DNA from 3 places in the Bradyrhizobium sp. AUGA SZCCT0182 genome. Region 2 is predicted to be linked to each of the others. Evidence: predicted binding sites of a transcription regulator. Region 2 holds the regulator's gene; each other region holds the start of a gene.
What was found. Region 2 encodes HrcA, which represses chaperone genes, less so after heat shock. Its sites were predicted from a motif close to GTTAGCACTCNCNNNNNGNGAGTGCTAAC; they were not measured.
Positions count from the first base shown of each region.

Region 1: a site for HrcA is predicted at 2,716-2,744, ahead of JQ611_RS15315 (co-chaperone GroES). Genes of this name have one in related genera too.
Region 3: a site for HrcA is predicted at 2,422-2,450, ahead of JQ611_RS31130 (co-chaperone GroES). Genes of this name have one in related genera too.

Region 1 covers NZ_JAFCLY010000012.1:85,236-95,168, forward strand. Annotated here, with positions in the region: gene JQ611_RS15300 (MFS transporter) at 1-1,259, shown strand, start outside; gene JQ611_RS15305 (cupin domain-containing protein) at 1,399-1,974, opposite strand; gene JQ611_RS15310 (usg protein) at 2,122-2,409, opposite strand; gene JQ611_RS15315 (co-chaperone GroES) at 2,788-3,105, shown strand; gene groL (chaperonin GroEL) at 3,197-4,843, shown strand; gene JQ611_RS15325 (MarR family winged helix-turn-helix transcriptional regulator) at 5,105-5,656, opposite strand; gene JQ611_RS15330 (alpha/beta hydrolase) at 5,666-6,625, opposite strand; gene JQ611_RS15335 (serine hydrolase) at 6,788-8,062, shown strand; gene JQ611_RS15340 (slipin family protein) at 8,133-9,284, opposite strand; tRNA gene JQ611_RS15345 (tRNA-His) at 9,620-9,683, opposite strand; tRNA gene JQ611_RS15350 (tRNA-Ser) at 9,692-9,760, opposite strand.
Region 2 covers NZ_JAFCLY010000019.1:141,778-151,710, forward strand. Annotated here, with positions in the region: gene dnaJ (molecular chaperone DnaJ) at 1-697, opposite strand, end outside; gene dnaK (molecular chaperone DnaK) at 838-2,739, opposite strand; gene JQ611_RS21065 (hypothetical protein) at 3,297-4,232, shown strand; gene JQ611_RS21070 (hypothetical protein) at 4,263-4,637, shown strand; gene pncA (bifunctional nicotinamidase/pyrazinamidase) at 4,763-5,476, shown strand; gene JQ611_RS21080 (AraC family transcriptional regulator) at 5,506-6,360, shown strand; gene JQ611_RS21085 (VOC family protein) at 6,431-6,859, shown strand; gene grpE (nucleotide exchange factor GrpE) at 6,880-7,479, opposite strand; gene hrcA (heat-inducible transcriptional repressor HrcA) at 7,673-8,761, opposite strand; gene rph (ribonuclease PH) at 8,920-9,633, shown strand; gene rdgB (RdgB/HAM1 family non-canonical purine NTP pyrophosphatase) at 9,645-9,933, shown strand, end outside.
Region 3 covers NZ_JAFCLY010000038.1:69,828-79,760, reverse strand. Annotated here, with positions in the region: gene JQ611_RS31135 (bifunctional diguanylate cyclase/phosphodiesterase) at 1-1,945, shown strand, start outside; gene JQ611_RS31130 (co-chaperone GroES) at 2,478-2,795, shown strand; gene groL (chaperonin GroEL) at 2,832-4,484, shown strand; gene JQ611_RS31120 (DEAD/DEAH box helicase family protein) at 5,076-7,295, shown strand; gene JQ611_RS31115 (HEPN family nuclease) at 7,353-7,880, opposite strand; tRNA gene JQ611_RS31110 (tRNA-Arg) at 8,144-8,220, shown strand; gene JQ611_RS31105 (hypothetical protein) at 8,284-8,658, shown strand; gene JQ611_RS31100 (arylsulfatase) at 8,665-9,297, opposite strand; gene JQ611_RS31095 (amino acid ABC transporter substrate-binding protein) at 9,408-9,933, opposite strand, start outside.

The sequences.
Region 1 (9,933 bases), on a different contig from region 2:
TCGATGAACGCTGCGACACGTCACCGCCGCCGCCGGCATCGCCCGAGCCCCACCCTTCGGCGCAAAGCCAGCGCGGCCTCGACTGGTTCATCTTCTTTCTCGCCGACGTCCAGACCGGCTTTGGTCCGTTCGTCGCGGTGTACCTCACGACGCAGAAATGGACCCAGGTCGAGATCGGGCTGGTGCTGTCGATCGGCGGCATTGTCGGGTTGATCGGCCAGATGCCGGGCGGCGCCATCATCGACGCCGCCCGGAGAGAACGGCTGGTCGCCGGTTTCGCGGTCGCAGCGATTGGAGTCGCAGCGCTGGCCTATGCGGCATGGCCGATCTTTCCCGTCATCGCAGCGGCGGCGACATTGCACGCCATGGCGAGTTGCGTGCTCGGCCCGGCGATCGCCGCGATCAGTCTCGGATTGGTCGGACCGTCCGCGATCGGCGAACGGCTGGGGCGCAATGCCCGGTTCGCGTCAATTGGCAACGGCGTCGCCGCGGCGCTGATGGGGGCCTGCGGCTATTTCATCTCCAGCCGCTCGGTGTTTCTCGCCACCTTTGTTCTGGTGATCTTCACCATCATAGCGCTATCCCGGATCAGGGATCGCGAAATCGATCCGGAGCAGGCCCATGGCGCGATCGTCCGCGCCAAGCCGGATCCCGAAGCCACCAGCGTGCTGCATCTGTTGCGCCAGCGCCCGCTCCTGATCTTTGCCGGTGCCGTGATGTTGCTGCAGCTCGCCAACGCCGCGATGCTGCCCTTGATGGCCGGCATCGTGACGACGCGTTCGACCCAGTGGGCGCCGGTGCTGATCGCGGCGTGCATCATCCTGCCGCAAGCGATCGTGGCGCTGACCTCGCCATCGGTCGGCCGTAAGGCGCAACAATGGGGCCGCCGGCCGCTGCTGCTGATCGGCTTCACCGCGCTCGCCATCCGCGGCGTGCTGTTCGCAACCGTCACCGATCCCTATCTGCTGGTCGCCGTGCAATTCTTTGACGGCGTTACCGCCGCGGTGTTTGGCGTTCTCATTCCGTTGACTGTCGCCGACATCGCCTTCGGCAGCGGCCATTTCAACCTCGCCCAGGGCGTGGTGGGGACGGCGGTCGGCATCGGCGCTTCCTGCAGCAATATCCTGGCAGGCTATGTCAGCGACCATTTTGGACATAGCGTAGCCTTCCTCGGCCTGTCCGCCATTGCCTGCGTCGGGCTTTGTCTGATTGCGTTTGTGATGCCGGAAACGAAGCCGCCCCGTCATGCCCGGGCATAGCCGTCTGGAGGACGGCGTCGCTTCCGCTCGCCTACGCCCCGGGCATCCACGACTTACTTCCTTTGCGTGAGACAAGACGTAGATGGCCGGGACTACAAGCCCGGCCATGACGAACACTAACATTCGCGCTCGCGCGGACTTACGACGATAACTCCACCGTCTTGAACTCCGCCGGCAAAATCACTTCCAGCAATTCGACGTCGTCGGAATAATCAAGGATCAGATGCCTGATGCGCGGCGGCTGGGTCCAGCAGCCGCCCTCTTTCATCAAGGTCTCTCCCTGGCCTTCCATGTAGGTCTTCACCCACCCCTTGAGCACATAGACCATCTGGAATTCGACGTCGTGATAATGCAGTTTTGAAACTTCCTCCGGATTGCAGGGTCCGATCAGCCGGATCACATGCGCTTGCGCGAGGCCATGGGTCGCCGCGGCAATGCCGAGATCGCGGTACTGCGCATAGGTGCGCAGGCCGTCGGCCTTAAAATCCTCATCCCGATGATGGCTGATGGCGATGCGCTGTTTCGGCCGCGCCTTCGGCTTTGCTACGGCCTTGGCCGTTGGCTTGGCTGCCGCCTTCGATTTGGCTGTGGCGACGCGGCCTTTTGATTCGATGGTCTTGCGGGCTGAAGATTTGGCTGCCGTACCGAGGCCCGTCCATTTCTTCTTCACCGCGGTTTTGGCTGCGGCTTTCGATGTCGCTTTTTGCTTGGCCATTGGCGCCCTCCCGTTTGTTTGATGGCGGGAGGCTAACACAAAATGAAATTCGTAGGGTGGGTTAGGCGAAGCCGTAACCCACCGCCGTCGTGGCGACGAAGATGGTGGGTTTCGCTACGCTCTACCCACCCTACGAATCCTGTCCGCTCAATGCAGCCTGAACACGCCGTCCACAGCGCGAAGTTCTGCCGGCTTGATCAGCTTGGAATGCGCGACCGTGACCGAATACAGCGGGCCGTCGAGCTTTTCCTGCCAGAAGGCCAGAAAATCTTTCAGCGCCGGAAATTTCGGAAACAGATCATAATTCTGCCAGACGTAGGTTTGCAGCAGCGAGGGATGATCCGGCAGCCGATAGAGAATTTCCGCCGTCGTCAGCCCATAACCCAGCACCTGCTTCCGGAAATCGTCGGAAACAACCCCAACCCGCGAGACCATGCCAACCTCCATTGGTGGAAGCGCATTTCACGTGGTGGCCACACCGAGCCACCCCGGCGGAGATGCGCTCACATGAGAGAAATGTGACGCACGATACCCACCCATCACAAGCCTAAATGTTTAATGAACTGTTGAAAAATCACGCGTTAGCAGCAGCTTACCGCACGTGCTAATACGGGGTCGGCAGGCCGTTTACCTCGATTAATCATGATGAATGAAATTGGCAGCCGTCATATTTGAGTGCCAATTTTTCTGCTAGAAGCCCTTGTCCCCCGAACAAGACTGGCTTAAATCAGCCGCAGCCGAGCTAGCACTCGCCTGCTCGGACTGCCAAAATCCCAGAATTCGACAACAGTTGCAAAAACTTAGGAGGACTGCATGAAATTCCGTCCGCTTCACGACCGCGTCGTGGTCAAGCGCATCGACGCCGAAGAGAAGACTGCTGGCGGCATCATCATTCCGGACAGTGCCAAGGAAAAGCCCTCCCAGGGCGAAATCACCGCCGTCGGCCCCGGTGGCCGTGACGAAGCTGGCAAGCTGATCCCGATCGACCTCAAGGTCGGCGACCGCGTCCTGTTCGGCAAGTGGTCCGGCACCGAGGTCAAACTCGATGGCCAGGAACTGCTGATCATGAAGGAAAGCGACATCATGGGCGTCCTCACCGACGTTCCCGCGACCAAGAAGAAGGCCGCCTAAGCCAAACCCGCACACGCTCACCCCTGAGGAGCGCCTGCGAGGCGCTCCGCGACAAGGGTGAGACACCAAGTTCAACTCAGGGAAATCAAATATGTCAGCTAAAGAAGTCAAATTCGGCGTTGATGCCCGCGACCGCATGCTGCGCGGCGTCGACATTCTCGCCAATGCCGTGAAGGTCACGCTCGGCCCGAAGGGCCGCAACGTCGTGCTCGACAAGTCGTTCGGCGCTCCCCGCATCACCAAGGACGGCGTTACCGTCGCCAAGGAAATCGAACTCGAAGACAAGTTCGAGAACATGGGCGCGCAGATGGTGCGCGAAGTCGCCTCCAAGTCCGCAGATGCTGCCGGCGACGGCACCACCACCGCAACCGTGCTCGCGGCTGCGATCGTCCGTGAAGGCGCCAAGTCGGTTGCTGCCGGCATGAACCCGATGGACCTGAAGCGCGGTATCGACCTGGCTGTGGAAGCCGTGGTCGCCGACCTCGTCAAGAACTCCAAGAAGGTCACCTCGAACGAGGAAATCGCCCAGGTCGGCACCATCTCCGCCAACGGCGACGCCGAAATCGGCAAGTTCCTCGCCGACGCCATGAAGAAGGTCGGCAACGAGGGCGTCATCACGGTTGAAGAAGCCAAGTCGCTCGAGACCGAACTCGACGTCGTCGAAGGCATGCAGTTCGACCGCGGCTATATCTCACCCTACTTCGTCACCAACGCCGACAAGATGCGCGTTGAAATGGACGACGCCTACATCCTGATCAACGAGAAGAAGCTCTCCTCGCTGAACGAGCTGCTGCCGCTGCTCGAAGCCGTGGTGCAGACCGGCAAGCCGCTGGTCATCGTCGCGGAAGACGTCGAAGGCGAAGCTCTCGCCACCCTCGTCGTCAACCGTCTGCGTGGCGGCCTCAAGGTCGCTGCCGTCAAGGCTCCGGGCTTCGGCGATCGCCGCAAGGCCATGCTGCAGGACATCGCGGTTCTGACCGGTGGTCAGGCGATCTCGGAAGATCTCGGCATCAAGCTCGAGAACGTCACGCTGCAGATGCTCGGTCGCGCCAAGAAGGTGATGATCGACAAGGAAAACACCACCATCGTCAACGGCGCCGGCAAGAAGGCCGACATCGAGGCGCGCGTTCAGCAGATCAAGGCGCAGATCGAGGAAACCACCTCGGACTACGACCGTGAGAAGCTGCAGGAGCGTCTGGCCAAGCTCGCAGGCGGCGTCGCGGTGATCCGCGTCGGCGGCGCGACCGAAGTCGAAGTCAAGGAGCGCAAGGATCGCGTGGATGACGCGATGCATGCGACCCGTGCGGCGGTTGAAGAAGGCATCGTGCCGGGCGGCGGCGTCGCCCTGCTGCGCGCCTCCGAGCAGCTCAAGCGCATCAAGACCGCGAACGACGACCAGAAGACCGGCGTCGAGATCGTGCGCAAGGCGCTGTCCGCGCCGGCCCGCCAGATCGCGATCAACGCTGGTGAAGACGGCTCGGTCATCGTCGGCAAGATCCTCGAGAAGGACCAGTACAACTACGGCTTCGACTCGCAGACCGGCGAATACGGCAACTTGGTCTCCAAGGGCATCATCGACCCGACCAAGGTGGTTCGTGCGGCGATCCAGAACGCAGCGTCGGTTGCGGCTCTCCTGATCACCACCGAAGCCATGATCGCCGAACTGCCGAAGAAAAACGCGGGCGGCGGCGGCGGTATGCCCCCCGGCGGCGGCGGCATGGGCGGCATGGACTTCTAAGTCCAGCCATCCAGGCGAACATCAAAGAATGCAAAACCCCGGCAGCGATGCCGGGGTTTTTGTTTGTTGGGGTTTTCGAAGGCCAGCAATCCCTCTCCGGGACGCGCCGCTTGGCGCTGGCCGCAGATGCGCAATTGCGTATCGGGGAATCCATACGCGCGATCGTGGTTATGACGGAGGATAATTTGTGGTCGCTTATCGTTCAACACGAACCCGCCGCAAGTTCATCCGCTCGCCCCGCCACCGCCCCGAAACGTCCCGTCAATACGGCTTCGCCCACGCATCGGCGGCGGCGATGATCTTGCCGAACAGTCGGCCGAGCTCGCGCCGCTCCGCAGGATCGAGCGTTTCCAGCATGGCTTTTTCGCGCTCGATAAAGCTGCCTATGATCGCGGTGTAGATGCGCTGCCCGGAATCGCTAAGATGCAGCACCCGCGCGCGGCTGTCGGCGATGTCGGTCTTCCGGGTAATCAGTCCTTTTTTCTGCAGCAGCTTCACCGCACCTGCAATGCTGGTCTTGGGCCGGCCGGTCACGATGCTGATCTGCTGGGCGTTCAGCCGCGGTTGCCGCGTCAGGCAGAACAATACGATCCATTCGGATCGCGTCAGCTTGAAAGACTTCTCCATCATCGCCACCAGCGGGCCGACGTAGAAATTGGCGATGTAATTCATCCGATACGCCAGCGGTATCGGATTGTCCTTCAGGATGGCGTCGAGCAGCAATTCGTGAAGCACGCGCTCTCCGGGCTGCCAACCGACATTCAACTCTTCCGTCGTTCCGGACTTGCGCTTTGCCGCCGCCTTGACCGCCATCGCCGCCACTCAATCCATCGTCAGATAGGTATTTATCGCCCGGTATAGGCTCATGTGATTCTTCTCGATACAGAGGAAGTGCGAGCCATCAGGTATTTCCAGTGAGGATTTTTCCACCGACCCGATCGCCGCTTCCAGCCGCTGCATGTCCGACGCCGTCGAGGTGGTGTCGCATGCGCCCCGCACCAGCAGGACCGGCGCCTCGATCGTTCCGGGTTCGTACAGGGGCCGGCCGTTGAACACCTCGACCAGATCCGCGAACGCGCCGTTCGGACACCGAAACGCTGGCGGATGACGCGATCCGGCGAGGACATCATTGCTGGCTGCCGCCTCAAACAACGCCTCCACCACCCCGTCCGCGCGAACGTCCGCGGGGTCACCGGGCCCATCGCTGTTCCAGCGCGCGATGACATCGGCCTCGGCGACGAGCCGATAGGCGCCGAAATGACCGGCCAGTTTGCTGCGGTCGGCGGCATCGCCGATGCGATGCAGCCACAGCGCGTTCTTCTCCGCAAACAGCGGCGCATACAGCACCAGCCTGCGGACCTCAGCGGCATGCCTGCTCGCGTACCAGCCTGCAACGATGCTGCCCCACGAAAACCCGATCAGGTCGATCGACAGGACTTTTCGCCTCCGCCGGATTTCGGTTATCGCCGCACCGACATCCTCGATCGCGTGCCGGGCGCGGCAAAACGGCGGATGCGCGGCCATGGGCGCATTCATCACACCGGTCTCGACCGATGCGCCATACCCCCTGACATCGATAGCATAGACGAAGCGGCCGCGCGCGAGCTCCTGCATCAGCGAGTAGCCCGCCACGGGCAGATCGAACAGCCCCGATCCGAACGTGGCGCCGTGCACCAGCAGCACCGGCGGAAGGATCGCCGGCCCAACGGGCTGCATCTCCCACAAGCCAAGCGCCGTCTCGCCGTCCTTGGCTGCGATCCGTAACAATCGTTTTGTCGTCATCGGCTTACCGCACATGCGAGAATCTGAATCATCCGACTGTCAGGCTATTCCAAGGTATATAGTGCGTCATCGTACTAAATAGTCCAAAATCGCTCTATAAAGTGAAGCCAGCGCCGGTTGGCGCCGCATTAAGCAGGCTTCAAAACAGGGGGAGATGCAACCATGCGCAACATCGCACTAGCACTTTTGATGGCGGCGGGCACCGCCCTCGCCGCGCCTGCACCCGGCTTGGCACGCGACACGGCGACGGCTTCATCCCGCGCAGGATTCGATACCGCGAAGCTGAAGGCCATCACCGGATGGCTGCAGGCCGATGTCGACAAGGGCCGAACGCCGGGCGCGGTGGTCCTGATCGCCCGCGACGGCCAGGTGCTGCTTCACGAGGCCGTGGGATGGCAGGACAAGGACAAGAAGGTCCCGATGGCGCGCAATTCCATTCATGCGATCGCCTCATCGACCAAACTGATCACCACCGTGGCGGCGCTTCGCCTGTTCGAGCAGAACAAATTGCAGATCATGGCGCCGATCGCACTCTACCTTCCCGAACTGAAAGACCTCAAGATTTCGGTCGAGAAGAAAGACGCCAGCGGCAATGCGACGTCCGAGCTCACCGCGCCAACGCGCCAGCCGACGGTTCACGATCTGATGACCCACCGCGCCGGATTCACCTACTTCTTCTTCCCGCCCAATCCGCTCCGCGCCAAATACCGAGAGCTCGGCATCGATCGCGTCGACAACATGTCCGCCGACGAAATGCTGAAGAAGCTCGCGACGCTGCCGCTGGCGTTTTCACCGGGCACCTCTTTCGAATATTCGATCGCGACCGACCTGCTCGGCCATATCATCGAGCGCGTCACCAAGAAACCTCTCGACGTCGCTCTGAAGGAGCTGGTGCTGGATCCGCTCAAGATGGGTGACACGACGTTTCACGTCCAGGGAAATGCGCTTGCGCGCTATGCGCGACCCTTGCCGACGGACCCTGACATGTGGGTGTTCGAATGGCTCGATGTGACGCGGGCGCCCAAGCGGTTCTCCGGCGGCGCGGGAATGGCATCCACCGCCGCTGATTACTTCCGGCTGCTGCAACTTCTCGCCAACGGCGGAGCGCTCGACGGCACCCGCCTGCTATCGCCGATGACCGTTCGATGGGCGCTAGCCGACCAGATCGGAACGATGCGCGGCGTGGCGCATCCTGGCGACGGTTATTCCTGGAGCCTGGTCAATCCGGTCCGGGTCAGCGTCGGCGGCGCGCCGTTCCAGGGCAATGTCGGCGATCTGTTCTGGGGCGGCATCACGGGACCGCGCTACTTCATCGACACCAAGGAGAATCTCGTCGGCATCGTCTTCGTCCAGGGGCCGTCGATCCGTGCCGCCTATCATGCCGAACTGAGAGCAATGGTTTACGGCGCGATGATTGCGAGCAAGAACGAGAAGTAACGCGCCCGCTATTTCCGCGGACGCCGACCCTGCACCGAGATGAAGGGCCGCCCGTAGGCGACCCTTCCTGTTACGCGCTTTCCGCCGGCTTCAGGCGAACCAGCTTGTTGAGCAGGGCATCGAAGCCCTGCCCGTCGCCGGCGTGAAGGTCGATGCGGCCGACCTTCTCCACCAGCCGCTCGAGGGACTCCAGTTCCTTGAGCCGCAGCAGCAGCGGGTTCTCTTCCATCAGCTTGGCGGTGTTCAGAAGCGAGCGCGTCGCCGCGGTCTCTTCCTGCCGGCGGATCAAATTGGCCTTCGCCACCCGCTCCGCCTCCACCACCTTGTTCACCAGCTCGCGGATTTCGCCGGGCAGGATCACATCCTTGACGCCGAGCTCGGTCACCTCGACACCGCTGTCCGCGATACGCCCGCGGACATAGTCCCGAAGCTCCGCATCGAGAGCTGCCTTTGCGGACAGCACCTCGTCGAGCGTGCGGCCGGCAACCGCCTCGCGGATCGCGAACTGCACCAGCCGGTACAGCCACGCATCCACGTCAGGCACCACGGCGACGACCCGCTCGGGATCGACGATCCGGCGGAACGCCGTCAAGGTCACCCGCAGCGCGATGCGGTCCTTGGTCAGCATCTCCTGCGCGGTGATCTCGACCGCCTGGGGACGCAGATCGAGGCGCTTGACCTCGACCTTGCGACCGACGATCCAGAACGCGTGCCGGCCGGGCGCGAGCCGCTCCACCAGCCGGCCCTCGACATAGAGCAGACCGGCTTCGTGGTTCTCGACCACCGCTTCCGTCACGACCACCGAACGGTTGCGATCGATCATCGCCAGATGACGCGCCGTCACCCTGGGATCGCTGGTCACGTCGATGCGCTCGACATCGATCGTGGTCGCGACCTTCCAGTAGACGCGCGCCTGCCAGGGCGTCATCAGCTGCATCGGACGGCCGTCGAGGTTGACGATGGCGACTTCATCCGCCCTGGTCTCGACCGCCTCGAACAGCTCGGCCGCCAGATCAGGCCGTGCAGCCTTCAGCACCAGGTAACGCTCCACCGGAAATTCGGCGCGAACCACCTTGAACACTTCGGCCGCCAATTCGTTGCGCGGATCGAACAGCCGATGCCGGCCGGGTCCGAGCACGCGCTCGAGCCTGCCGCTCCGCGTCAGCAACGCGCGCTCGCCATCCTTCACCGTCACATGCGTCATCAGGAAATGCCAGTTCATGGCACGCCTCCATCATTGGCCTTCCGGCCAGAGGTCGGAAGGCTGGTTTCGTTTTGAAGGAACGGAGGACCGAACGGCGCTTCCTGAAGGTCCGGCGGGCCGTGGTTTGAGCTTGCATGACGACAGGCGCACGCGCGCAATCGCCCGACAATGTCGGGCGTTTTGAGCGGTGTTCCCGGCGTCAGCGCAAGCGGTATCCACCGCGGCGCAGAGCCGTTCGTACAGTGTCTAGGTTCGGACGAAGAGCCTTGCGGCAATGCGGCCGGACTGCGACTGAAGCGCGCGTCCGGTCCCCTTCAATGGGAAATTCAGTTTTTTAGACTGAACCGGAGCGTTGGAACGGGATTCGAACCCGCGTCACGATGATTCATAGTCATCTGCTCTACCACTGAGCTATCCTTCGGTTGCGCAAGAGATCGGAATCGAACCGACGCCTTCGGGTTTCACCCCGACGCTCTCCATGAGCTACACCTCGCGTCTTCATTCGGCGGAACACGAAACCGGACACCGGCTCGCGCCAGTCGGGATCTCAGAGAGCCCGAACCCATGGCCTAGCGAAGGAGCGGGCTAATAAACGAAACATCTTTCAGTTGCAAGCGTGTTTTTCAAGTTCGGCAAGTGCTGTGACTTCCCGTCACAGCCATTCAAC
Region 2 (9,933 bases):
CGAGGCGAATGCGGGTGCCGTCTTCGACGCCTTGCGGAATGTTGACCGACAGGGTCCGGTCGCGCGTCACCCGGCCTGAGCCCGCGCAGGAGGGACAGGGGTCTTCGATCATCTGGCCGCGGCCCTGACAGCCCGGACAGGTTCGTTCCAGCGTAAAGAAGCCCTGGGCCTGCCGCACCCTTCCCTGCCCGCCGCACAGCGAACAGGTCTTCGGCTTGGTGCCGGCCTTGGCACCGGTGCCGGAACAGGATTCGCAGGTGACCGAAACCGGAATCTCGATCTGGGCGGTCTTGCCGAGGAAGGCTTCCTCCAGCGTGATTTCCATATTGTAGCGCAGGTCGGCGCCGCGCTCGCGGCCACCGCCACCGCGCCCGCGCTGTCCGGCCATGCCGAACAGATCCTCGAAAATATCCGAGAACGACGAGGCGAAGCCGGCGCCGAATCCTGGCCCGCCGCCACCCATGCCCTGCTCGAACGCCGCGTGGCCGTAGCGGTCATAGGCGGCGCGCTTGTCGCCGTCTTTCAGGACCTCATAGGCTTCGTTGATTTCCTTGAACTTCACTTCGCTGGAAGCATCGCCCGGATTCTTGTCCGGATGCCATTTCATCGCGAGCTTGCGGAACGCAGCCTTGAGCTTGCCGTCGTCCACGCTCCGTTCGACTTCCAGGGTTTCGTAATAGCAGCGCTTGGTGGACATCCGTCAGTTCCGTCCGAATTTCGTCTTCATGCCGCAAGGGTGCATTGTTGAGGATGCCGCCTCGCGCTTAACGAAAAATGACCCCCACCCATCGAGACGCCGCGCGCTCTTTGGTGTGAGGGTCATGATCGAAAGCCCGCTTATGCCGACTTCTTGTTGTTCTTGTCGTCGTCGACTTCGGTGAACTCCGCGTCGACGACGTCATCCTTGGCCGCATCCTTCTTGGCGTCGGCTTCGGCCTGCTGCTTGTACATGGCCTCGCCGAGCTTCATCGAAGCCTGCGCCAGCGTGTTGGTCTTGGCCTTGATCGCCTCGGCGTCGTCGCCCTTCAGCGCTTCCTTGAGGTCGCTGACGGCGTCCTCGATGGAACGGCGCTCGCTCTCCTCGACCTTCGAACCGTGTTCGGCCAGCGCCTTCTCGGTGGAATGCACCAGGCTGTCGGCATGGTTCTTGGCGTCGACCGCCTCGCGGCGCTTCTTGTCCTCGGCCGCATTGGCCTCGGCGTCCTTGACCATCTTCTGGATGTCGGCGTCGGACAGGCCGCCGGAGGCCTGAATCCGGATCTGCTGTTCCTTGCCGGTCGCCTTGTCCTTGGCCGAGACGTTGACGATGCCGTTGGCGTCGATGTCGAACGTCACCTCGATCTGCGGCATGCCGCGCGGCGACGGCGGAATGCCCATCAGGTCGAACTGGCCGAGCACCTTGTTGTCGGCCGCCATTTCACGCTCGCCCTGGAAGACGCGGATGGTGACGGCGTTCTGGTTGTCCTCGGCGGTCGAGAAGACCTGGCTCTTCTTGGTCGGGATCGTGGTGTTGCGATCGATGATGCGGGTGAACACGCCACCCAGCGTCTCGATGCCGAGCGACAGCGGGGTCACGTCGAGCAGCAGCACGTCCTTGACGTCGCCCTGCAGCACGCCGGCCTGGATCGCCGCACCGATGGCGACGACTTCGTCCGGGTTCACGCCCTTGTGCGGCTCCTTGCCGAACAACTGCTTCACCACTTCCTGAACCTTCGGCATGCGCGTCATGCCGCCGACCAGCACCACTTCGCCGATCTCGGCGGCGGTGAGGCCCGCATCCTTCAGCGCCTTGCGGCACGGCTCGATGGTCTTCTGGACGAGATCGTCGACCAGCGCCTCGAACTTCGAGCGGGTCAGCTTCATCGTCAGATGCTTCGGACCGGTCTGATCGGCCGTGATGAACGGCAGATTGATTTCGGTCTGCGTGGTCGAGGACAATTCGATCTTGGCCTTTTCGGCGGCCTCTTTCAGGCGCTGCAAGGCAAGCTTGTCGTTGCGCAGGTTGATGCCCTGCTCCTTCTGGAACTCATCGGCCAGATAGCTGACGAGACGCATGTCGAAGTCTTCGCCGCCGAGGAACGTATCGCCGTTGGTGGATTTCACCTCGAATACGCCGTCGCCGATTTCGAGAATCGAGACGTCGAAGGTGCCGCCGCCGAGGTCGTACACCGCAATGGTGCCGGTCTTGGTCTTGTCGAGGCCGTAGGCGAGCGCGGCCGCGGTCGGCTCGTTGATGATGCGCAGCACTTCAAGGCCGGCGATCTTGCCGGCGTCCTTGGTGGCCTGACGTTGCGCGTCGTTGAAATAGGCGGGAACCGTGATGACGGCCTGCTCGACCTTCTGGCCGAGATGGGCTTCCGCGGTCTCTTTCATCTTCTGCAGAATGAAAGCGGAGACCTGCGAGGGCGAGTAGGTCTTAGCATCGGCTTCGACCCAGGCGTCGCCGTTCGAAGCTTTCACGATCTTGTAGGGGACGAGCTTCTTGTCCTTCTCGACCATCGGGTCGTCATAGCGGCGGCCGACGAGGCGCTTGACCGCGAAGAAGGTTCGCTCGGGATTGGTCACCGCCTGACGCTTGGCAGGCTGGCCGACGAGGCGCTCGCCATCATCGCTGAAAGCGACGATCGACGGGGTCGTGCGCATGCCCTCTGCGTTCTCGATGACTTTAGCTGTCTTGCCATCCATTACGGCGACGCACGAATTGGTGGTGCCGAGATCGATCCCAATGACCTTTCCCATGGTCCTCATATCCTTCTTTTTTGCGGCAGGTTGGCTGGGCCCTGGACGGCGCACCTAACCGAACCCCCAACGATCAATTACTCGCGATATTGCGACGGTGAGCCTCATATAGGAGGGGGGGTCCTGCCCGCAAGGACCGAACGCAACCTTAGGGCCTGAAAATGCTGACGTTTGAAAGATTGTGTCAGCTCAGGGCAGGTCAAGGTTCAGGCCTTCAGCCGTGTTAACAAATCGGCAAGGAGGTGAGCGCGCACTCATCACCACGTCCGAAAATCAGCCCAGTTCATGATCGCCGCCAGCGCGGTATTTGGCCGCTGTGTGGACCTGACCGGCGGTCCGGCAGGCCGCCAAAATTGCCCGAAAACGTTTGGCTAGCCGCCATATCGCGCGAAAATTCCGGTGTTTCGGAACGCGATGAGGGAACGGGCGCCGCCCCTGCCCTGTTGCAGGGACATCAAAACCGCTAAAAGCGGGCTGACTAAACCAAGCCCTCGAACCCTTGAGGGCTGCGCTGGCCGACCATTGAACGGCCTCAATGTAAACTCGGTAGACCCTTCATGAAGCCTGTTCGATACCTCGCTGCGGTTGCCCTTACCATCGCCGCGACCTGCGCCGCGTTCGCCGCCGACCCGGTTTTTCCGCCGGGCGCGCGGGTCGGCATGACGCCGCTGGTCGGCCTGGTCAAAGCCAGATCATTTGTCGGCTTCGAGACCGAGGATCAGGGCGTCAAGGTGCTGGTGGCGGACCTGCCCGCCGAGGCCTATGGCGAGGTCGCCAATGCTTTCAAGGCAAATCCGGGCGGCACCGGCGGCATCAAGCCGGAGAGCATCGAGACGGCGGCGGGGCTCGCCTATTACACCGCCGAGAACGCCAAGGACGGCGCCACCAATGTCCGGCGCTACTCGATGATCGTGCCGGGTCCGACCTTCTCCGGCTACGTCGCCGTGCAGGTGCCGGAGAATGCCTCCCGGATCTACACCGACGACGCCATCCGCCAGATGTTCGCTTCCGCCGTGATCCGAAACGAAGTTCCGGTCGATGAGCAGCTCGGCCTGATGCCGTTCAGGATGGCCGAGCTCAGCAATTTCAAGACGGTCCGAACGCTGGCGCCGGGCGCCGCGCTGATCATTGCCGATGGCGACGAAAAAAGCGGTTTTGAAACCGCGCCCTTCATGATCGTCGGCCTGGTCGGATCGGCGCCGGCGCAGCCCGACGACCGCGGACGCTTTGCCCAGCAGATGGCGACGACGATTCCCGGCGTACGCGACGGGCGGATCACGATGTCGGAGGCGGTCCGCATCGACGGCCAGCCCGGATACGAAACCCGCATCGAAGCCACCAGCGGCAAGGACAATACGCCGGTGACGATCGTGCAATGGTTGCGGTTCGGCGGCCAGAATTCGCTGCGCATCATCGGCAGTTCGCCGCGCGACGGCTGGACCACCGCGTTCACGCGTTTCCGCGCCGTGCGAGACGGAATTCGCCCGCGCTGACGATGCCCGATAGCTCGCAAATCGAGGCCAGTGGCTATGACGAACAAAGCAATCATTGCGATTGCGGTCGCAATTTCGCTCACGGCCGGCTCATCATTCGGACAGCAAGCCGATGACGATGCAGCATTGCAGCAGTACTTGTCGGATTTTCGGGCCTGCGTCCGGTCAAATGCCGCCGAAGTCTATGCCCTCGGCATCAGGGCAACACACGATGCGGAAGAGATTTTTCGCGAGCGATGCACACCCACGCTTAATGACCTCTTCGGATCGATCAGGTTGAACGAGCCCGCTACGTCGGCAAGTCAGAAACTGAAACTGCCGGCCGGGGCTCTTCGTCCCGGAATCCTCCGCATCACGGCGCGAGAGGAATGGGCTGCTTTCCTTCATAGCGCGAGCGGCAAGTGAGGCACTTTTGGATGACAGCTCGCAAGCAACCAATTTGCGCTAGCAAGCCCTAAATTTCGGGCTTACGTTCGTATACGGATGGAACTAAGCTTCTCGCCGTCGGGTTCGCTACGTGGGAGGCGCACATGTTGAATCGCAGGCTGCTTATGACGAGTCTCGGCGCTACGACAATTGTGGCCCTTGGGCCAAGTACCTCTTTGGCCGCGTCGATCAAACCCGACAATGCGTCGGCGTTGCTGGTGATCGACGTTCAGAACTGCTTCCTGCCGGGCGGCAGCCTTGCGGTGAAAGACGGCGACCAGGTCGTTCCCGTCATCAACCGCATCGCCAAGAGCTTTGCCAACGTCGTGCTGACGCAGGACTGGCACACGTCAGGCCATGTCTCGTTCGCCACCACGCATTCCGGCAAGAAACCGTTCGAGACGATCGATCTGCCCTATGGCAAGCAGGTGCTTTGGCCCGATCACTGCGTGCAGGGCACCGAAGGCGCTGCGCTGTCAAAGGACCTTTCGATCGCCCATGCCGGACTTGTCATCCGCAAGGGCTCCAACAAGGACGTCGACAGCTATTCGGCCTTCACCGAAGCCGATGGCAAGACCACGACGGGGCTTGCCGCCTATTTGAAGGCGCGCAAGGTGGAACGCGTGTTCCTCGCCGGTCTCGCCACCGATTTTTGCGTGGCATGGAGCGCGCTCGACGCCCGCAAGGCCGGCTTTGAGACCTATGTCGTCGAAGACGCCTGCCGCGGCATCGATACCCAAGGCTCGCTCGCGAAAGCCTGGGCCGATATGGGCGAGGCCGGCGTCAAGCGCATCCAGTCCAGCGATATCGCCGCTTAAAGTAGAGCGTTCTCTCGCGAGAGAGCACAATGTCGGATTTAGGCGCACCGCTCGCGTTCGAGATGATCCGCCGCGCGCCTTCACAGCGCACGGCCGGCCTTATCACGGGAATGACGGGCTACCGCGAGCATGCGCTTGGCCGGTTTTCGCAGCGTGAAGCCGCACACCTGATTGTGCCGCTGATCATCAGCCTTGGCAGCCCGTTCCTGATCGCGCTCGGCCGGGAGCCCGATGCGGCCGACCGCCAGCCAAGCTTCGCCGCGGGCCTCTACGCCGGGCCTGTTCATATCGAGTCCGATGGCGGCGCCGAATGCGTGCAGGTGGATTTCACGCCGCTCGGCGCTTACCGCTTTTTCGGCGGCGACGTCGCAGGTCTTGCCGCGCGCATGGTCGATATCGGCGACGTGCTCAGCCACGAAGGCCGGCAATTGCGCGAGAGACTGGGCGCGACGGCTTGCTGGCAACACCGCTTCGACCTGCTCGAGGACTTCATCGCCGGCCGCGCCAATCATCTGCCGTCGCCGGAGATCGCCTTCGCCTGGCGCCGGCTGGCGCTGACCGCGGGCAGCGCGCGGATCACGGCACTGGCAGGTGAAATCGGCTGGAGCCGCAAACATCTGGTCGAGCGTTTTCGATCCGAGCTTGGCCTCGCGCCCAAATCAATCGCGCGCATGATGCGCTTTCACCGGGCCTGCCGGCTGGCACGCAGCGGGACAGCTCCCGGCTGGGCCGGGATTGCCGCCGAGAGCGGCTTTTCCGACCAGGCCCATCTGGTGCGCGAATTCGGCGAACTGGCCGGCGAGACGCCGACGGCCTGGGCACGGCGTCTGGCGCTGATCGACAGCCGGCTGACACGTCCGAACGAAGCGCTTTCCGACTGGTAACAAATCTTCAAGCCGGCGCCGCCGGCGTATCAGCATATTGACGCGGTGAAGCCGAAAGAAGGAGTTTGCCGTGACGAACAGCAATGACGCGCAGCGCATCTACCCGACAATGCGCTGCAGGGATGCCGAGGCGATGATCCGCTGGCTCAAGGATGTGCTTGGTTTCACCGAGCATGTCGTCTACCGCACGGACGGCGTGGTACAGCACGCACAACTTGCCTGCGGCGCGTCGCTTCTGATGCTCGGTCAGGCCCGTGACGATGAGTACGGCAGATTGGTTGGCGACATCTCCGGCCGCCGCACCGACGCGCTTTATGTCGCCGTCGAGGATCCCGACGCGCTGTGCGCCAAGGTGAAGGCATCAGGCGCCAAAATCGAAATGGAGCTGCACAACACCGACTACGGCAGCCGCGATTTCGCCTGCCGGGACCCGGAAGGCAATCTCTGGAGCTTTGGCACCTACTGGCCGAAGGCGAATGAGAAGCCGATGGACGCGTAGGTCGGATCGGCTCTTTCGGCTTAGATCGTGACGTCGGCGGCGGGCGCCGCCTTGGCGCCGCCTTTGGAGACGCCGACCAGCGCCGGACGCAGCACGCGCTCGCCGATCATGAAGCCGGCCTGCACCACCTGCACCACGGTGCCCGCCGGCACCGACGCGTCAGGGACTTCGTACATCGCCTGCTGGAAGTTCGGATTGAACTTCTCACCCGACGGATCGAATTTCTTGACGCCGTTTTTCTCCAGCGTGTTGAGCAGCGACCGCTCGGTCAGCTCGACGCCTTCGATGAACGCCTTCAGCGCCGGGTCGGCCGAGGCCTTCATTTCCTCAGGAACCGCATCCAGCGCGCGTTGCAGATTGTCGGCGATATCGAGAATGTCGCGCGCGAAGCCGGTGATGCCGTAGGCCCGCGCATCGGCAACTTCCTTGGCGGTGCGTTTGCGCAGGTTTTCCATCTCCGCCAGCGTGCGCAGCATCTTGTCGCGCGCTTCAGCCGCTTCCTTCGTCAACGCCTCGACCGATCCTTCTTCGGGATCATCAGGCATGATGTAGGGCTTTGAGACCACGGGCTCGCCGCTCTGGGCCGCCGCATCATCATTCGGCCGGTTGGGATCGGTCATAAGTCTGCCTTCTCAAAAGAACCGTTCGGTTAAATGGGGATTTGCTGCCCGGGATATCGTGCTTTAGCGGGCGAAAATCAAGCGTTCCATGGCGTTTTCGAGTGATGCCTGCACCGGACCTGATCCGGGGTGGGGCCCGGTTCGCGCCGGGAAAGGCGTCAAAACAACAAAGCGAAGCTTTTTTCGGGCCGGATCAGCCACCGAGCATGCGGCTGACGATGCGCGCGGCATAGTCCACCGTCGGAATCACCCTTGCATAGTTGAGCCGCGTCGGCCCGATCACGCCGAGAACCCCGACGATGCGGCCGGCGGCGTCGCTATAGGGCGCGATGATGGTGGAGGAACCGGACAGCGAGAACAGCTTGTTCTCCGATCCGATGAAGATCCGCACGCCCTCGGCGCGCTCGGCGCGACCGAGCAGATCGATGACGCCGCGCTTGGTCTCGAGATCGTCGAACAGCGACTTCACGCGCTCCAGATCTTCCAGCGCATGCAGATCCTCGAGCAGATTGGCGTGACCGCGCACGATCAATTGGCGGTCCTCGCTTTCGCCGCCGGACCAGCTCGCAATGCCGGCCGCGATGATCTTCTGCGTCAGCTGATCGAGTTCGGCGCGGCTTTGCGTCAGCGCGGTTTCGAGTTCGAGGCGCGACTCGGCAAGCGTACGGCCGCGAATGCGGGAATTGAGGAAATTGCTGGCTTCCGTCAGCGCCGACGAGGGAACGCCGGGCGGCAGGGTCAGCACGCGGTTTTCGACCTGGCCGTCCTCGCTGACCAGCACCACCAGCGCGCGTTCCGGCTCCAGCCGCACGAATTCGATGTGCTTCAGCCGCGAATTGGATTTGGCGGTCAGCACCACCGCGGCGGCACGCGTCAGGCCCGACAGCCGCGTCAGCGCTTCGCCGAGCGCCGCCTCTACCGACTGCGCGCGGCCGACGGAGGCAAGCTGGGTCTGGATCGACTGCCGTTCGTCTTCGGTGAGGTCGCCGACCTGCATCAGCGCATCGACGAAGAAGCGCAGGCCGAGTTCCGTGGGCAGCCGGCCGGCCGAGGTATGCGGCGCGTAGATCAGGCCGAGCTGTTCGAGGTCCGACATCACATTGCGAACCGAGGCCGGCGACAGCGGCATCGCGATCAGCCGCGAGATGTTGCGCGAGCCGACCGGCTCGCCGGTTGCGAGGTAACTCTCGACGATTTGACGAAAAATGTCGCGCGAGCGCTCATTGAGCTGGGCCAGCCCGGCATTCGGTGCGATCAGGCCAATTGGATCGTGGTGGGCCACAATTACTCCCTCACAGCTGCCCCTAATCTGTCTATCCGGAGGGCCGGTGACAAGCACGCATTACACCTCAAAGAGGTGGCAAAGGCCCTTGCCGCTGCCCGCTCCCCCTCCTACAAGCACCGCGAACCGCTTTTACTTGATTTTTCGGAGGATTCCCCATGCGGCCAAGCCGCCGTGCGCCCGATGAGCTGCGCCCCGTGTCGCTGGAACGCGGCGTCGTCAAATACGCCGAAGGTTCCTGCATGGTGAAATTCGGCGATACCCACGTGCTGGTCACGGCCACGCTGGAAGAACGCCTGCCGCCATGGCTCAAGGGTCAGGGCCGCGGCTGGGTCACCGCCGAATACGGCATGCTGCCCCGCGCCACGCTGGAACGCACCCGCCGCGAGGCCGCCACCGGCAAGCAGGGCGGCCGCACCGTCGAAATCCAGCGCCTGATCGGGCGCTCGCTACGCGCGGCTGTCGACCTTGAAGCGCTCGGCGAGCGTCAGATCACGGTCGATTGCGATGTGATCCAGGCCGATGGCGGCACCCGCACCGCCTCGATAACCGGCGCCTGGGTGGCGCTGGCCGACTGCATCTCGTGGATGAAGAGCCGCAACATGCTGAAAGCCAATGTGCTCCGCGACAATGTCGCGGCGATCTCCTGTGGCATCTATCAGGGCACGCCGGTGCTCGACCTCGATTATGCCGAGGATTCCGAGGCCGATACCGACGCCAATTTCGTCATGACCGGCGACGGCCGCATCATCGAGGTGCAGGGCACCGCGGAGAAAACGCCGTTCTCGCAGGACGAGTTCCTGGCGCTGATGGCGCTGGCGCGCAAGGGCGTCGCGCGTCTGGTGGACTTGCAAAAGATGGCCGTCGCGTAGTCTGATTGATCATGCACCGTCGAATCACAGGCCGCCTGGTGATCGCGACCCACAATCCCGGCAAGCTTGCCGAGATGCGCGAATTGCTGGCGCCACATGGCGTCGAGGCGATCTCCGCGGGCGAACTCGGCCTCGATGAGCCCGAGGAGACCGGCGAGACCTTTCGGGCCAATGCCGCGATCAAGGCGATCGCAGCCGCGAAAGCCGCGCAGCTTCCGGCCTTCGCCGATGATTCCGGCCTCGTGGTCGATGCGCTGGACGGCGCGCCCGGGATCTATTCGGCGCGCTGGGCCGGCAAAC
Region 3 (9,933 bases), on a different contig from region 2:
GATGTTGTTTGCAGGCGATCTGCGGGCATTCGGCGGGCCCTCTCCGGACAACGATACGGCCAGCCTAATTCGCTCCGAACAAATAAAAATTGTTCGGAGAAGCGCTCCAGGCATGCTGATTGCGAATGCCTGCAACGCGGTGGTGCTGGCAATGGCTCTTTGGACGGGCCCCGATCGATGGTTGGTCGTTTCTTGGGCGAGCGTTGTTGTCAGCGCGGCGGTTTTTCTCGGCATCAAGGCACACGCGAGTTGGCGTTCAACCCAACCGCAATTCGTATCGCGAAGAGCCATGCACGGCCTCGTTCGAAACGCGTCGATACTCGGATCCATTTGGGGCATCGTTCCGGTCGTTTTCTTCGCCGACGCCTCGAACGGCGGCCAGTTGGTGATAACTTGCTTATGTGCGGGAATGCTGGCCGGCGGCGCATTTGCTTTTGCGACGATCCCGATAGCAGCAATCGCCTTCACTTTTCCCATCCTTCTTGGGGTAGCGATCTTTATCGGGCAGAACGGCGATTTCGTCTATTCGTTGGTCGCCATCCTTACCGTGGTCTATGCCTTTGTGCTCTTGCGGATCGTCCTCGCCCATTCATTCGAGTTTGCCGAGCGATTAATCGCTCAATTGCAGGCGGAAAGGGCCGTCAGGGAAGACACGCTCACCCGCCTACCCAATCGTTTGGCCTTTAACGAGCGACTAGATGAGTGTTTGAAAGGACTTCTTCCTGGACACGGCCAATTCGTCCTGGTGCTATTGGACCTCGATCACTTTAAGGAGGTGAACGACCAATTTGGGCATCCTGCAGGAGACGAACTCCTCGTCCAGATCGCCGCGCGTTTACGTCGATCCGCCCGCGCAATGGAAATGATGGCGCGCCTGGGAGGCGATGAGTTCGCTATCATTGCGGAAGGCGCGGCTGAGCCGGAACAAGCGTTCGAACTGGCAGGTCGGTTGCAATCCATTTTTGCCGAACCCTTTTGGGTTGATGATAAGCGAATCAAGGCGGCAGCCAGTATTGGCATCGCCTTGGCGCCTCGCGATGGCAGCACTGCCACCCACCTGCTTAAGCGGGCTGATGCCGCGCTTTATCGCGCCAAGCGATTTGGGCCCGGCTCAATCTGCTTTCATGAAGCAAGCGACGATATCGCAGCTCGCGAGCATCAGGCGCTCAAGCGCGATCTGGAGCTAGCGATCGAAAATGATCAACTTTTTCTTGTTTACCAGCCATTCTATGATCTGAGATTAGACCGCGTTACCGGATTCGAGGCTCTTCTTCGATGGCGGCACCCGACGCGGGGAGTGATTCCTCCGCTCGACTTCATTCCCTTAGCCGAAGAGACGGGTCTTATTCATTCCATCGGAAACTGGGTGATACGGCGCGCGTGTGAAACTCTTGCAGAGTGGCCTTCCGACCTCCGAATTGCCGTTAATCTATCCGCTATCCAACTTCAAAATGCTGGCGTGTTGAACACCGTCGTCTCTGCCCTCGCAGACAATGGGGTCCATGCCGGCCGCCTTGAGGTAGAACTAACTGAATCGATGCTGATATCAAATTATGAGGACGTGTCGGGCATACTGAATTCGATGCTAGCGCTCGGTGTCACCGTAGCTCTCGATGACTTTGGCACGGGCTATTCCTCGCTCACCCATCTGCGCAAAATTCCCTTCGACAGAATCAAGATAGACCGATCCTTCACGAATGAGATGCTCAAGGATGACGGCTGCGCTGCGATTGTTAAGTCGATCATTCGGCTTGCCGCAGACCTCAACATGAATGTTGTCGCTGAGGGCATCGAAACCCAGGAACAGTTGAACTATTTGCGCGATAACGGGTGCGCAGAAGGTCAGGGATATCTTATTGGCAAGCCGATGCTGCCTGCCCAAGCCCTTGCTTTGATCGCCCGTCAGCTTCGCGGGCTGAATCAACTTTCTGCGCTCGGGCGGTGATTCGGGATTCCCGGTTCCGCCAAAAAAACTCCGTCACGCCGGCACATGCTTTTCAAACTAGCGCTAGCCTTCCGACCTGCCGTCTGAACAGAGGTCTGAGCTCTCCCGTAGGGCGGTGCTCCCCGGCTCGCCTACGTTGCCGATAGAATTTCGCCCTATCCTGGGCGCTTGTCGTCCATCTCACCGGTAACAAACAGATTTCGAGGAATTATTAGACTGGCGAAAGGCGTGCAGCGGGGCCTTACGGCGATCCGCGGCAAATGACGGGTTTAGCCGACCATAGGATCTGAACCCGCGAGAGTTGAATCAGCGGCGGTGGACCCTCGATTGATACTCGCCTGTCTACTCGAACTTGCGGCCTGCTAAAATCGACACAGCTCTCGCTCGTGATCGTAATCAACGTGGTCCGGGCTAGCAGCGACAGCTCTATTTCGGTGGGACAGGCTTGTATCTCGCTCATACAGGCTTATACCATTGCTAGCACTCGCGGCTTGCGACTGCCAATCCAAAACAAAATCAACAAAAGGATCTCATGAAATTCCGTCCGCTTCACGACCGCGTTGTGGTCAAGCGTATCGACGCTGAGGAGAAGACTGCTGGCGGCATCATCATTCCGGACAGTGCCAAGGAAAAGCCCTCGCAGGGCGAAATCGTCGCTGTGGGCCCGGGTGGCCGTGACGAAGCTGGCAAGCTGATCCCGATCGACCTCAAGGTTGGCGACCGCGTGCTGTTCGGCAAGTGGTCCGGCACCGAGGTCAAGCTCGATGGTCAGGAACTGCTCATCATGAAGGAAAGCGACATCATGGGCGTCCTCACCGACGTGCCCGCTGCCAAGAAGAAGGCCGCTTAAGCGCCTAATCCCTCCAGAACTTCAAGGAAAAACATCATGGCTAGTAAAGAAGTCAAATTCGGCGTTGATGCCCGCGACCGTATGTTACGCGGCGTCGACATTCTTAACAACGCGGTGAAGGTCACACTCGGCCCCAAGGGCCGCAACGTCGTGCTCGACAAGTCGTTTGGCGCTCCCCGCATCACCAAGGACGGCGTCACCGTCGCCAAGGAGATCGAACTCGACGACAAGTTCGAGAACATGGGCGCCCAGATGGTGCGCGAAGTCGCTTCCAAGTCGGCTGATGCGGCCGGCGACGGCACCACTACGGCGACCGTGCTGGCCGCCGCCATCATTAGGGAAGGCGCGAAGTCGGTTGCCGCCGGCATGAACCCGATGGATCTGAAGCGCGGCATCGATTTGGCAGTGGACGCCGTGGTCGCCGACCTCGTCAAGAACTCCAAGAAGGTCACCTCGAACGAAGAAATCGCCCAGGTCGGAACCATCTCGTCCAACGGCGACGCTGAAATCGGCAAGTTCCTCGCCGATGCCATGAAGAAGGTCGGCAACGAGGGCGTCATCACCGTTGAAGAAGCCAAGTCGCTCGAGACGGAACTTGAGGTCGTCGAAGGCATGCAGTTCGACCGCGGCTACATCTCGCCCTACTTCGTCACCAACGCCGACAAGATGCGCGTTGAAATGGATGACGCCTACGTCCTGATCAACGAAAAGAAGCTTTCTCAGTTAAACGAACTGCTTCCGCTTTTGGAAGCCGTGGTGCAAAGCGGCAAGCCGCTCGTGATTATCGCGGAAGACGTCGAAGGCGAAGCCCTCGCTACCCTCGTCGTCAACCGTCTGCGGGGTGGTCTGAAGGTCGCGGCGGTCAAGGCTCCGGGCTTCGGAGATCGCCGCAAGGCGATGCTGCAGGACATCGCGGTGCTGACCGGTGGTCAGGCGATCTCGGAAGATCTCGGCATCAAGATGGAGAACGTCACGCTCGCCATGCTCGGTCGCGCCAAGAAGGTGATGATCGACAAGGAGAACACCACGATCGTCAGCGGCGCCGGCAAGAAGGCCGACATCGAGGCGCGCGTGCAGCAGATCAAGGCGCAGATCGATGAAACCACCTCGGACTACGACCGTGAGAAGTTGCAGGAACGTCTGGCCAAGCTCGCAGGCGGCGTCGCGGTGATCCGCGTCGGCGGCGCGACTGAAACTGAAGTGAAGGAGCGCAAGGATCGCGTCGATGATGCTATGCATGCAACCCGCGCGGCGGTTGAAGAAGGCATCGTGCCGGGTGGCGGCGTCGCCCTGCTGCGCGCCTCCCAGCATCTGAAGGGGCTGCGCACCAAGAACGACGACCAGAAGACCGGCGTCGAGATCGTCCGCAAGGCACTTTCTTGGCCCGCTCGCCAGATCGCGATCAACGCAGGCGAAGACGGTTCGGTGATTATCGGCAAGATCCTCGAAAAGGATCAGTATTCCTACGGCTTCGACTCCCAGACCGGCGAATACGTCAACCTGATCTCGAAGGGAATCATTGACCCGACCAAGGTTGTGCGTGTGGCGATCCAGAACGCAGCTTCGGTTGCGGCGCTTCTGATCACCACCGAAGCCATGGTGGCCGAAGTGCCGAAGAAGAACGCTGGCGGCGGCGGTATGCCTCCGGGTGGTGGCGGCATGGGTGGTATGGGTGGTATGGATTTCTAATTCCAACCGTTTAAAGCACGACAATCAAGAAAGGCCCGGCAGCAATTGCTGGGCCTTTTTGCGCCAAACAACCGGCTAGCTTTCGGCGACCCCGGACTCCAAAGTGGAACGATCACCGTCAGACGTTATTTTCATTCTGAATCGGCGAACCCACACATCAGGCCGCTGAGCTTTCACGGGCTAACCTCCGACGGCTCTGATCGGAGCGCGGTTTGGGCGTGCCAGTTCCTCCCTCCGCTGTCTCAATCCCGCGAATGGACCGCGGCTCTGGCAGAGCAAAAGGAGTCGCAATCCGTCACAATAGCGGCGCAAGACAATAGACCGCTGCCCTCCGAAGCTGGACCGGTGACAGAGCTGATCCCTCGAAAACTGCAGGTTTCTGACGACCTGTGCGTCAGTTCCTCGCCATCGGCACACCCGGGCCACGCTAGTTGCAATCGCGCGCGCGTCGAAAGTCGATTTGCGAAGCTAGCTCGACCGAAGGTAGCGCTTCGAATCTTGGGCGAACTATGCCACGATCAAAACCTCAAATTGCCAGTAACGCGCGCGCTATTGGGTCGATACGGCAAATCTTGACTTACTTGAGGTGCGATGAGCTGCCCATTTTGCTCGATTGATCCAAGTCGAATTGCTTTCTCAAATGACATAATATTCGCCCTCTGGGACGGATTTCCGGTCAGTGCGGGCCATCTTCTCATCATTCCCCATCGCCACGTGTCGGCCTGGTCGGACCTGAAATCCGTCGAGAAGTCCGCGGTCTGGTCGGCCATCGATCAGGGGCAGGCCATGATCACCGAACGCTTTCGCCCGGATGGCTTCAATATCGGCTTCAACGAAAGTCCGGCAGCCGGTCAAACGGTCTTTCACTTTCATCTGCACGTCATCCCGCGCTATTCGGGCGATGTTGCTGATCCCCGAGGCGGTGTGCGGCATGTCATTCCCGGCAAAGCAAACTACCTCAAGGCGGCCCCCCCTGCTGAAACTGCAACGAACCAAAGGCTGATTACCGGCGGCGACGATCCTTTGTTGCCGCACCTCCTACTGAACCTCGATCATTCAACGACATGTGACATGGCTGTCGCCTTCCTGCTCGACAGCGGCGCGCGCTTGATCGTCTCACACCTCCGAGATTTCCTGGCGCGGGGAGGTCGGGCACGGATCCTGGTCGGGGATTACCTCGAGGTCACCGAGCCGGCGTCGCTACGCCGCCTCAATGATCTCTCTGGCAACCTACAGGTCCGGGTCTACGAAGCGCGAGATCGCGGCTTTCACCTCAAGACTTACATCTTTCAAACCGAGCTTGAAGGTATCGCCTTTGTAGGGAGCTCGAACCTGTCAGCTCCGGCCCTCACCAGTTCCGTCGAATGGAACTACAAAGTTATCTCGCGCGACGAGCATGCTGGTTTTTCGGAGATTACTGCGGGCTTCGAAAATATCTTCAACGCACCATCGTCTGTTCTCGCGGATGAGGCTTGGATATGCCGCTACGAGGCCCGTCGAGCGCATCCGGACTGGCCGGCGGCAGAAGTAGCTGAAGAGGCGCCTCCACCTCCGGCAGTCCCTCATGCCCTCCAGCAAGAAGCGCTTGCGGCTCTTGTGGATACTCGGAGCGAAGGCTTCTCGGCTGGCCTGGTTGTCCTGGCTACGGGTCTTGGAAAAACTTGGCTCTCCGCGTTTGATAGCGATCGATCAGAGTTTCGGCGTGTTCTCTTTGTGGCTCACCGCGAAGAAATACTGAACCAAGCGATAGACAATTTTCGACGCGTTAGACCGAATGCGTCCATTGGGCGGATGAACGCATCACAGAGAGAGACTGACGCGGACCTGCTTTTCGCCTCGGTGCAGACGCTCGGCCGAATAGAGCATTTAAGTAGATTCGCGCCGACAGCCTTTGACTACATCGTAGTCGACGAGTTTCACCACGCAGCCGCCCCGACTTACCGCCGGATTATAGATTACTTCCAACCAAAGTTTCTTCTTGGGTTAACGGCAACACCAGAGCGCATGGACGGAGGAGATCTTCTTGCCTTGTGTCAAGAGAACCTCGTTTTTGAGGCCTCGGTGCCCGATGGCGTTTCAGCGGGCTTGCTCTGTGCTTTCCAATACTGGGGCGTTCCCGATTTGGTCGATTATGCCAACATCCCCTGGCGCAATGCGCGTTTTGACCCGACAGAGCTCACGGCAGCGGTCGCAACCGACGCGCGCGCGCAAAACGCTCTCGAACAGCTACGTAAACATGGAGCTCAACGCTGTATCGCATTCTGCTGTTCGCAGCGCCACGCCAACTTTATGGCAGAGTTTTTTAATACGCATGGGCTTCGCACGGTCGCCGTTCATGCCGGTAGTGAGAGCGCTCCAAGGACCACTTCACTGGATCAACTAGCAAATGGCGATCTCGATGTTATCTTCTCGGTCGACATGTTTAACGAAGGAGTCGATGTCCCAAACATAGATAACCAACCTTTTTTTGAAGGGCGTCCAATGCCTGATTCGGGAAAGTCACTAATCGAATATAAGTTCGTTCCAAGTGGAAAACATTTACAGATCGAAGCCAATTGGTCGGGGCGCCATCCCCAGCAAGCAATCGATCATGCGAAGGCTGCACTTGAACGTTACGCTCGATCTCAATATGACGAGATAAAACTCTACTCCAAAAAGTATATGGGTCGCGTTTATTTTCATGTGTCTGGCATGCAACAAATGGTCGATTGGCAACCAGCAAAAGCGCCTCCCCGGAATTCTCACGGGGGCGAGATCCGCGCAAGAGGGATAGATTCCATGGCCCGACAGGGCGTATCTTTCAAAAAATAACTTGCGCAATAATCGCAGCCCGTCGGCAAACTTTACGGCTCGCTTGATAACGCAGAATCACCTGTTGCGTGTTGCAAGGCGCAGCTCGGAACGAACTTGTTTTATCCCAACTTCTTTGTAGGACGCTTGCGAGATCTTCTCGACCAACTTTGCAAACCTCTCAAAGATTTCCCGCAGATCTTGAATACTCAAATAGCAAATCCAGTTGGGTGGCTGCTTTTCTTGAGGTCTGTTCCAAAGGTAAATTCCTGCAATTGAACCCTTCTCCGGTTTGAAGTCGACATTGAAGTGTGCAAAGCTGTTTCTCATATTCCTCGCCAAATCTCGAAGGTTCTGTGTTTTTTCTGCACCGTGCTCGAATAAGGGTATCGGCCAACCCTGCTTCTTCAATTCCGCTATGCTTGTCTTTGGAATGGCGTCAAAGAACTCCTGTTGCGGGAACATCAACAAACCGATGGCCGAATTAACAAGTTGAGTAACTTCGAAATACTTCTTCGGGTTCACTTTGCTTAGTTCATCAATAGTGTTGAGATTCTTACGCGTTCGGCGTGCAAAATGGCGAACAGTAACCTCGTATGCCGTCATAGTTATTTGTCCGCCCCGATTGTGAGAGCCGATTATACCATTCTGTGAATTTTGCGAAAAGTCGCGCCGAGTGCCATTTCGGGTGCCACCCGAAGCCAGGATAGGCCCGCCACAGTCCCGGCACCCCCGGCACGTGCTTTTCTGGCGCACCCGACACGATTCGAACGTGTGACCTTTGCCCTCGGAGCCTTGCTCCTTCCCCAACCAGCCCCCCCCAAAGGCCGTTGCCGATGCCAGACCAATCGGCTAAATGAAGCCCCACTGCACCCGTAGCTCAGCTGGATAGAGCGTTGCCCTCCGAAGGCAAAGGTCACACGTTCGAATCGTGTCGGGTGCGCCAATAAAGTGCACCCCAATATCCTTGTTCCCCGGGGTCACGCAGCGGAGTGATGAGTGACCCGGAATGGCTGAAGCTGATCTAGACGCCGTAATCCGGCAACTCGCCAAAGCACAGAACAAGAGCCTGATGGCCGCCGCCAAAAAGCGGCAGGGCCTGTTTATGGCCAAGGCCGCCTCGGCCAAGGACAAGGAAGCCAAGGCGCGGTTCAAGCTGCTCGCCCAGAGCGCGATGCTGCATGGCACGGCGGCGGCGAAACGGCTGCAGAACTCTGCCGACAATGCCGCCGACAGCTACGCGCGGGCGGTCAAGAACGCCGCGGAAGAAATCGCGGCGATGAAGCTCGCCAAGAAAACTGAGACGAAGGCCGAGAAGAAGGTCGAGAAACAGCCTGCGAAGGCCGCGAAGAAGGCCAAGAAAGCTGACAAGAAAAAGGCCTGAGCGCGGCTAGCCGCGCAGCATTGCCTTCAGCTTCAGCACCGCGCTGTCAGGCGTGGTGACGACCGGGCAGCCTGAGGCTTGCGCGACCATCTCGGCGGCGGGCGCCATGCTGTATTGGGCCAGCGCGATCAGGTCGCAATCACGCAGGTCTTTGGACGCCTCCACCACCAGACGATCATGGGTGGCGCGATCGCCGCGGTCGAGCGCGGCCATGGCACCATCAGCCAGTTTCGGCACCAGCTCGATCGAAGCCGGAAATTCCCGCGGCATCGACACCAGCGTCGGCGGGAACGAGGACAGCAGGCCGATTTTGCGGCCCCTGGTGACGGCCTGCTCGATCATCGCCTCGTTCGGCTTGAGCACCGGCATCGGCGCATGCGCGCGTGCCACCGCTTCGATGCACGGACCGAAGGCGGAACAGGTGAACAGGATCGCATCCGAACCAGTGCCCGCCGCGTAGCGCCCAAGTTGCAGGAAGCGCTCGGTCATGGCCTCGGTGAGCCCGCCATCACGCGCCAGATCGGCCGACAGGCTGTCGTCCAGCAAATTCATCAGCCGAGCATCAGGCCAAAGTTTTGCAAATGAGGCCTCGATCGGCACGATCGAGTGTTTCAGGGCGTGGATGAGGGTGATGCGCATGCCGATCAGTGTGACGGCGGCGCGATCCGTGTCAACCCGGTGCGCCGCCATGCCTTACCTAAAGAGACAGACTTCTCTTGAACGGCAATACTTGCCTCAAAGGCAATACTTCACTTGAACGGGAGGGCGTACATCAGCCCGCCTTTGTTCCAGGTTGCGTTCAAGCCGCGATCGAGCTTCATCGGGCTTGCCTTGCCGACGTTGCGTTCGAAGATTTCGGCATAATTGCCGCCCGCCTTAATCGCCTGCAGCATCCACTTGTTGTCGAGGCCGAGCCGCGATCCAAGGTCGCCGGCGGTGCCGAGCAGGCGCTGCGTCGCCGGCGCGCCCGACCTCGCCATTTCGTCGGCATTGGCTGATGTCACGCCGAGTTCTTCCGCTTCGACGAGGCCATAATGAAGCCAGGTGATAATGTCCGACCATGCTTCGTCGCCGTTGCGCGTGAACGGGCCGAGCGGCTCCTTGCTGATCGTCTGCGGCAGCACGACATAGTCGGCGGGATTCGGCGCCGCCGTCGTCACCGCACCCGCCAGCGCCGAAGCGTCCTGGGTCATGACATCGCAGCGGCCGCCGAAGAAGGTCTGGTACATCGTATCGGTGCGATCGAACACCAGCGGCTTCCAGTCGATGCCGTTG